Regions from separate parts of the Streptomyces sp. WI03-4A genome, predicted to be linked through region 2. Evidence: riboswitches for the same ligand, from Rfam matches in the RefSeq annotation. Region 2 holds a riboswitch; the other holds the start of a gene.
What was found. Region 2 has a riboswitch for cyclic di-AMP ahead of PV343_RS02205 (C40 family peptidase). Riboswitches for the same ligand answer to the same signal wherever they lie in the genome.
Positions count from the first base shown of each region.

Region 1: it holds a riboswitch for cyclic di-AMP, as region 2 does, so the genes downstream of both, PV343_RS15555 (transglycosylase SLT domain-containing protein) here and PV343_RS02205 (C40 family peptidase) in region 2, are expected to answer to the same signal.

Region 1 covers NZ_JARAUO010000012.1:101,531-105,693, reverse strand. The annotation lists gene PV343_RS15560 (polyprenyl synthetase family protein) at 141-1,151, opposite strand; cyclic di-AMP (ydaO/yuaA leader) riboswitch at 1,652-1,865, shown strand; gene PV343_RS15555 (transglycosylase SLT domain-containing protein) at 1,871-2,350, shown strand; gene PV343_RS15550 (HAD family hydrolase) at 2,386-3,198, opposite strand; gene PV343_RS15545 (FAD-dependent oxidoreductase) at 3,389-4,163, opposite strand, start outside.
Region 2 covers NZ_JARAUO010000001.1:469,602-473,764, reverse strand. The annotation lists gene PV343_RS02225 (8-amino-7-oxononanoate synthase) at 1-38, shown strand, start outside; gene PV343_RS02220 (DUF397 domain-containing protein) at 159-383, opposite strand; gene PV343_RS02215 (helix-turn-helix domain-containing protein) at 393-1,253, opposite strand; gene PV343_RS02210 (ATP-binding protein) at 1,466-1,924, shown strand; gene PV343_RS02205 (C40 family peptidase) at 2,082-2,555, opposite strand; cyclic di-AMP (ydaO/yuaA leader) riboswitch at 2,558-2,688, opposite strand; gene PV343_RS02200 (hypothetical protein) at 3,122-3,430, opposite strand; gene PV343_RS02195 (ATP-dependent Clp protease proteolytic subunit) at 3,438-4,073, opposite strand.

The sequences.
Region 1 (4,163 bases), on a different contig from region 2:
TCTGACCAAATCGGCCGTGAGGAATCGTCAGACCACGGAGCCAACTCGTGTACGCCTGCGGTATGACACGCGAGGGCGGTGCCCCCGCCGACCCGTAGGGGTCGAGCCGGAGACACCGCCCTCGCGGCGGGTACGGGGGCTCAGCCGGCCCGGTGCACGACCGCGTCGCACAGCTCCAGGAGGGCCGCCTTGGCGTCGCACTCCCGCAGCGGGGCCAGCGCGGCGCGCGCCTCCTCCGCGTACCGGACGGTGTCCCGGCGGGCCTGTTCGAGCGCGGGGTGCGCGCGGAGCGCGGCGAGCGCCTCGGCGTGCCGGGCGTCGTCGCTGAGGTCGGAGTCCAGCAGCTCGCAGAGCGCGGCGTCCTCGGGCAGACCCAGCCGGGCGGCGCGCTCGCGCAGCCGGAGCACGGGCAGCGTCGGGATGCCCTCGCGCAGGTCGGTCCCGGGCGTCTTGCCGGACTCGTGGGAGTCGGAGGCGATGTCCAGGACGTCGTCCGCGAGCTGGAAGGCGACACCGAGCCGCTCGCCGTACTGGGTGAGCACGTCGACGACCGTCTCGTCGGCGCCGGACATCATCGCGCCGAACCGGCAGGAGACCGCGACCAGCGAGCCCGTCTTGCCGCCCAGCACGTCCAGGTAGTGCTCGACCGGGTCGCGGCCGTCCGAGGGGCCCGCCGTCTCCAGGATCTGGCCCGTGACCAGCCGCTCGAACGCGAGAGCCTGCACCCGGACCGCCTCGGGGCCGAGGTCGGCGAGGATCTGGGAGGCGCGGGCGAACAGGAAGTCGCCGGTCAGGACCGCGACGGAGTTGCCCCAGCGCGTGTTGGCGCTGTCCACGCCGCGGCGCACGGCCGCCTCGTCCATGACGTCGTCGTGGTACAGCGTCGCCAGGTGGGTGAGCTCCACGACCACGGCCGACGGCACGATGCCGGGCGCGTGCCGGTCACCGAACTGCGCCGCGAGCATCACGAGCAGCGGCCGGAACCGCTTCCCGCCGGCCCTGACAAGGTGCTGCGCGGCCTCCGTGATGAACGGGACCTCGCTCTTGGTGGCTTCGAGCAAGCCTTCCTCGACAGCCGCCAATCCGGCCTGGACATCGGCTTCCAGAGCCTGGTCCCGCACGCTCAGCCCGAACGGCCCGACGACGGTCACGAGGGGTCTCCTGTCTGCTGGTGTCTGCTGCGCGATTACACGGTTTGTCGATAGGTCGCTGCCATCACTCAAGTCAGCGTATCCGGTCCTGTTTCGATCACCGATAGCGCCCACCGGTCCAGCCCGGGCGGTATCGGATCACGGCCGGTATGTTTTCGATCATCCGATAAGAACTGACATCCACGGACTTAACACCTCTTAGTCCATTTTGTCGCGAACCATATGGAGGGAGGATTACTTCTTTCGTGCCATGACCAGCAGATATCCCGAATCCCCCATGTCTGATTTGGTACGCTTTGCCATTTCGTGAGTTGGGTCACGTAGGCCACCTCACCCGAACGATCGCGCCACCACCGGTCCGCCCTTGCCGCAGCGGCCAGTTGAGGGTTGGCAACCGCAAAGGATCAAGCACCCCAAATGGCACAGATCAAGGTCAACTAGCGCTTTATGTGAATCCGACGCTTGTTCCGGACATGTGCTCTCGCATAGCTTCCGGGCCTGTCAGACGAACGCCGAATCCTGCCGCGTCTGACATCACCCATCGACGGACTCATTCGTAGGGCAGGAGCGGGGGACCCAGGTAAGTCGCCGGACCGGACGGCACATGTCGCGCCGGGACGGCTAGGGGTGAAGTCGTGCCTCCCCCCAGGGGCACGGCCGGGCACCTCCCCGCCCGAACCCGACAGCTCACCTCGCAGGCGACGGAGAGGATCTTCGCCATGCCCGCTGCCGCCCAGCGCCGTACCAACCGTCTCTTCCGCACGCTCGCCGTCGCCGGTACCGGTGCCGCCGTTCTCGCGCTCCCCCTCATCGGCGCCACCGCCGCCTCCGCCGCCACTCCCGCCGCCACGACCGTCTCCACCACGCCGGCCGGGTACCCCAACAACCTCGACGGCTGGATCCGCGAGTCCCTCGCGATCATGAAGGAGAAGGCCATCCCGGGTACCTACAACGGCATCTACCGCAACGTGATCCGTGAGTCGTCCGGCAACCCGAACGCCATCAACCTGTGGGACTCCAACGCCGCCGCGGGCATCCCGTCCAAGGGCCTGCTCCAGGTCATCGACCCGACGTTCAACGCGTACCACGTGGCCGGAACGTCCTTCAACATCTACGACCCGGTCGCCAACATCACGGCCGCCTGCAACTACGCGGCCAAGCGCTACGGGTCGATCGACAACGTCTTCGGCGCCTACTGACGGGCACCGGTGACTGATCACCACTGAGGTCCCGGTCAGCCGGCCGGGAACAGTCTTTCGAGGACGACGGCGATGCCGTCGTCCTCGTTCGACGTGGTGACCTCGTCCGCCACGGCCTTCAGCTCGGGATGGGCGTTGGCCATGGCCACCCCCCGCCCGGCCCAGTCGAACATGGGGATGTCGTTGGGCATGTCGCCGAAGGCGAGGGCCCGGTCGGCGGCGAGGCCCAGGCGGTCCGCGGCCAGCGCAAGACCCGTCGCCTTGGTCACACCGCACGGCTGGAGCTCCACCGTCCCCGGCCCCGACATCGTGACCGTGGCGAGCGAGCCCACCGCCGACCGCGCGATCGACGCCAACGCGTCGTCGGACAGCGTCTGGTGGCGCAGCAGCACCTTGCTGATGGGCTCACGCCACAGGTCGTCGCGCCGGCCCACCCGCACCGCGGGCAGGGTCGGGTGCGGCATCAGGTACCCCGGTTCGATCAGGGTGAGCCCGTCCACGCCGTCCTGGTCGACGGCCGCGTAGACCTGCCCCACCTCGGCCTCGATCTTGCCGAGCGCGGTCTCGGCCAGCTCCCGGTCCAGCCGGACCGACCACAGCATGCGGTCCGCCCCGGCGTCGTACACCTGCGCGCCCTGCCCGCACACCGCGAGCCCCGTGCAGCCGAGCGTGTCCAGCAGGGGCCGTACCCGGGGGGCCGGCCGGCCCGTCACCACCAGGTGCCGGGCGCCGGCCCGCGCCACCCGTTCGAGCGCGGCCAGCGACCGGTCGGAGACGGTGTCGTCAGCACGCAGCAGCGTCCCGTCCAGGTCGGTGGCGATCAGTGCGTATGCGGGGGGTACGGCCATGATCAGAGAATACGGATCCGGCGCCCCGCCGACTCACCGCGCTGCGGCCGGACTTGTGTGCTGACCGGCCCAAGTGGTGCCCGCCGCCTGCCCGATGGCCCTGCCCTCCGCGCCCGCCCGGCCGCTGCCGCGCACCGCCACAGGGCGGCGGGCGGCAGCGGCCGGGGAGCCGCAGGAGGCGCCCCCGGACTCAGCCGTGGGCGGCCGCCAGATGCCCGGCCAGCCGGGGCGAGGCGAACTCGGTGCCGCACACGAAGCGCATCACCGGACCGTACGAGGAGGCCGCGGGAAGGCCGGTGAAGTAGAGGCCGGGGACGGAGGAGACGTAACCGGCGCCCAGCCTGGGCGTGCCCCGGCTGACGGCGAGCCGGGTGCGCAGTCCGTGGCCGAGGAAGTCCATCGCCGCGATGTCCACGCGGTAGCCGGTGGCCGCGATGACGTGGTCGGCGCAGAGCCGCTCGGTGCCGCCCGCGTGGGTGCGGACGGTCAGGACGGGACTGCCGTCCTGCGCCTCGGCGGCCAGCACCCGGTCCACCTCCTGGACCTGCACCCTGCCCTCGAAGCGGTCGCGCAGCCACCAGGCGCCGAGCGGGCCGAGGACTCTGCGGACCAGGTAGTGGCGGGTGCGGTCGGGCAGGAAGCGGTAGGGGTGGGGGTAGTAGCTGAGCGCCCACAGGGACCAGGCCCGGCCGAACGGCGACTCGGGGCGCAGCCCCGGCTGGCGCCAGGGCGGTGCGCCGAAGGCCACCCGGCCGCGGCCGCGCGAGACCACGCGCACCCGGGCGCCCGCCTCGGCCGCGAGCACCGCCGTCTCCAGGGCGGACTGGCCGGCGCCGACGACGATCAGCTCCTTGCCGGCGAACCGGGTGAGGTCGTGGTGCTGGGAGCTGTGGGAGACCGGGGCCGTCGGCGCCGGTCCGTCGGCCGCGGCTCCCGCCAGCTCGGCCGGGAGGTGGTCGAGACCG
Region 2 (4,163 bases):
AACGCGCTGTACGTGTGATCGGCGAAACACGACCATGAGTCGGCGTGACACGGCCGGGCATCGCGCGAGTGTGATCGGAATTGACCGATAGGTATCGGTCAGGACCGGTCACGATCGGCGGAGATCGGTAAGGGTCAGTCGGCTGACAGTGGGCGGGCTCAGTGGAGCGTGGCCGTGAAGCCGACCCAGCTCCCCGCTGAGAAGAGCAGCGCGGGCCCGGACGGGTTCTTGGAGTCGCGCACGGCGAGCAGTCCGGCCCAGGGACCGGAGCGCGGCCGGGCCGTCTCCACGCAGTTGTTCGCTCCCGTGCTGTAGCTGCTGCGCAGCCAGCGCACGTCGTGCAGGTCGGTACTGGCAGGGACGTTCCGAGGCAGTGCAGTCATGGTGCCTCCTTACGCGCCGTCACCTATCCCGGCGATGTAATCCAACGAGTCCTGGGGGGAAAGGGCGTGGATCCGAAGGGTGTCGAAGGCCTCCGCGTAGGCCTTGAGGTCTTCTTTCCGTTCCAGGTAGAGGCTACTCGTCAACTGGTCGAGAACAACCACATCCAGATCAGAAGTGCTCGGAAATGAGAAGATAACGAAAGGCCCGGTGAGACCGACATGCGCCCCCGCGCCGAACGGCAGCACCTGGAGCCGTACTTGGGGCAGCCGAGCGGCCTCGAGCAGCCGTTCCAGCTGCCGCGCCATCACCTCGGGCCCGCCGATCTCACGTCTGAGCACCGCCTCGTCCAGTACGGCGCTCAGCTCCAGCGGCGGATCGGCCCGCAGCACGTCCTGCCTGGCCAGCCGCACCTCGACCAGTGCGTCGAGCCGCTCGTCGTCCACGCCGCCGACGGCCGCGCGGGTCACGGCACGCGCGTATTCGGGCGTCTGCAGCAGGCCGGGAACCACCGTCGTCTCCAGGGTGCGCATCCCGCTCGCCTGTGACTCCAGACTGATGAAATCGCGGTAGGTGGGCGGCAGGATCCCCCGGTAGGCGTGCCACCACCGGCTGCGGCCACCGGCCTCCTCGGCCCCCGCCAGCATCAGCAGCAGCTCACGCCGCTGTCCTTCCCGCACCCCGTACGCGTCGAGCAGTAACCGCACATCGGCCGGTTTCACCCCGCTGGCGCCGGTCTCGATACGGCTCACCTTCGACTGGTGCCAGCCCACGAGACGGGCCGCCTCGCCACTGGTGAGCCCCGCCCCGGTGCGCAGCGTGCGCAGTTCGGCGCCCAGTTTGCGGCGCCGCACCGCGGGACCGTTCTGCATGGGCAACTCCTTACTCCTTCCGGGCCGCCCATATACGGTCTCGCGTCGCAGAGTTCACCGCTTTGAGCGACAGATATATGCATATCTTGGTGGATCGCTCCCCCGACCGGCCCGGTGATGGCAGTCTGGCGAAACAGCACCAGTCCGGGACCGTACTCGAACCATCCGCTCCTCGTCGGACTGCGGTCCCGTGGGAAAGGGACGACCTCGCCATGGCAGACCATCTGGAAGCATCCGTCACTCTGCCGAGCGATCCCGCCTCGGTCTCCGCGGCGCGTTCCTACGTGGTGGAAACGCTTGCGGAGTGGGGCCTGCCGTCGGACACCGACGTGGCCGACACCGTGCGGCTCATCGTCTCCGAACTCGCCACCAACGCCGTACAGCACACCTTCGGCCAGTCACCCACCTTCACGGTCGACATCGCGCTGGACCGTGACGAACACCTGCGCATCGGAGTCACGGACAGCCATCCACGCTTCCCGAAGAGACTGCCCGCGGCCGTCCAGCAGGACAACGGGCGCGGCATGGTCATCATCCGCTGGCTCACCGCGGAGTGCGGCGGCAAACTGCGCATCCGCCCCACGCGCGAGGGCGGCAAGACGGTGTCCATCGAACTGCCCTGGAGCATCCCGGCCGAACCGGTCACCACGGCGGGCCAGCAGGAGCCGTAGCCCTGGGAGCCCGCCGAGAGGCCGTCCAGGGACCTCCGTGACGCCTGAACGTCCGAGCGCCGCCCTGGGCCGCCCGCAGGCCGCGGGAGGCGCCGGGACGGCGCTGACGGTGCTCGGAGCGGCCCCGTCGCGGAGCCGCTCCTGCCCTGAGCCAGGGTCAGCTGACCCGGCCGTACCAGACGCTCCTGGTCCAGATCTTCTCCAGCCGTACCACCGACCCGGTCCTCGGCGCGTGCCAGATCTTGTTCTTACCGGCGTAGATGCCCACGTGGTAGACGCTGGACCCCGAGTGGAAGAACACCAGGTCGCCGGCCTTGCGGCTCCTGGCCGAGATGTGGTGCGTCTTGTTGTACTGCTGGGCGGCCGTACGGGGCAGCTTCTTGCCGGCCTTCTTGAACGAGTAGAGCGTCAGCCCCGAGCAGTCGAACCGCCGCGGTCCGGTGGCACCCCAGGCGTACGGGGCGCCCTTCTTGGACGCGGCGATCTGCAGCGCCTTCGTCGCCAGCGTCGCGGCGGAGGCGTCGGTGGCGAGGCCCGGCACCGCGATCGAGCCGCCCACGGCGGCAAGCGTGAGGGCCGAGGCCGTACCGGCCCGGGCCATGAGCGACGGGACACGATTGAGCGCAGTCATGCGCAACCCTTCGTCAGCCGCCTGTGAAGGATGACCTGTCGGATTCGGGCTGGCGAAGTTGCCCGGCCGCGTTGTCGCGGCTTCACCCCAAGGGTTGCTCGGCACGACCGTCCGTCTGCGACGAACGTCCGTCCCGGCGACCCGTCTTGCTCGGGTCCTCCACTCCTGCCGATCCACTCCTGTCGACCGGTCATCCGGGCGGCGGCAGGACTCGGCGTCCGCCCGGACCGCCCCGCCGCGGTGGCGGGGGCTTGTCGTCAGACACGGATCTTCACTCACAGGAGTCGGAAAATCCCAACGCAAACGGCAATTTGTGGCGTTACTCACCACTCACCCGTTCGGGTGGACAGGGCTGTGTTCGAACGACCGTCAGAACCCGCACGTAGCCTCGGACCTGGGGCGGAGCACCCGAGAGGGGGTCCGGAACCCCCCTGTCGCGCAAGTCGGAAGGCCCGAAAAAAGCTCCGGAGATACGCCGGCCGGGGGTACGTCGTTCGGGCCGTTTCAAGCCGCGCACGCGCGGCCCGTCGACAACGGGGCCCGTACGGGCCGGAGATGCGTCCGGATCAGCCGACGCAGTCGGGCGGGAGCGTGACGCGCGCAGTGCGGCGCTCGCCGTCGAGCACCCGCAAAGCGCGTGCCAGCGTGTCCCCGTGCAGCTCCGTCTCGCCCCGTTGGTGCATCAGGGTCAGCGCGTCGCGCAGTTCGACCGCCTTGCGCACCAGGGCCTGTGCCGCGCGCAGCCCGCGGTAGGTGTCCCCGTCCTGGGCCGGGTTGATCCGGCCCAGCAGGTCCACGGCCTCGAGGTAACAGTCGATCAGCTCGCCCTCGGCCCTGGTCAGCGCGGGCAGCGGCGGAAGTTCCGGTGGCAGCATCGGCGGCTCACCCCGCGTGCCCGGTGCCGGGCGTGTCCCTGCGTCCCGGGACCACACCGTCCACCAGGCCGTACGCCCGTGCGCCCGGCGCGTCGAGCACCAGGACCCGCTCCAGGTCCTGGTGCACCCGCCCGGCGGTGCGACCGGTGTGCCGGACCAGCATCTCCTCCATCAGTTCGCGTGCCCGGACCAGTTCCCGGGCCTGGATCAGCAGGTCGCCGGTCTGCCCCTCGACCGGTTCGCGCAGTGCGGGCTGCTCCAGGACGACCCGTGCGCCGGGCAGGGCGAACCGCTTGCCGGGTGTCCCGGCCGCGAGCAGCACGGCGGCGACCGACGCGGCCTGGCCCAGGCAGTAGGTCCGCACGTCGCAGGTGACGTACCGCAGCGTGTCGTAGACCGCCGTCATCGCGCCGAACGAGCCGCCCGGGCAGTTGAGGTAGAGCGTGATGTCCTGTTCCGGGGCCGCGTGTTCGAGCTGCATGAACTGGGCGATGACGTCGCTCGCCGCCGTGTCGTCGAGCGGCGTCCCCAGGAAGACGACCCTGCTCTCGAACAGCTTGCCGTAGGGGTCCAGCGTGCGCGGGCCCGTGCTCGTGCGCTCGGTGAACTCCGGCAGCACATGGCGGGCGGACGGTCGGGTCATGGACATACCCCTCCTCGTGACGGGGCCTCGGACGGCCTCGCATCTGTAAAAAATGTACAGGACGTACGTCATCCTGTGGCCCGGCGCCGC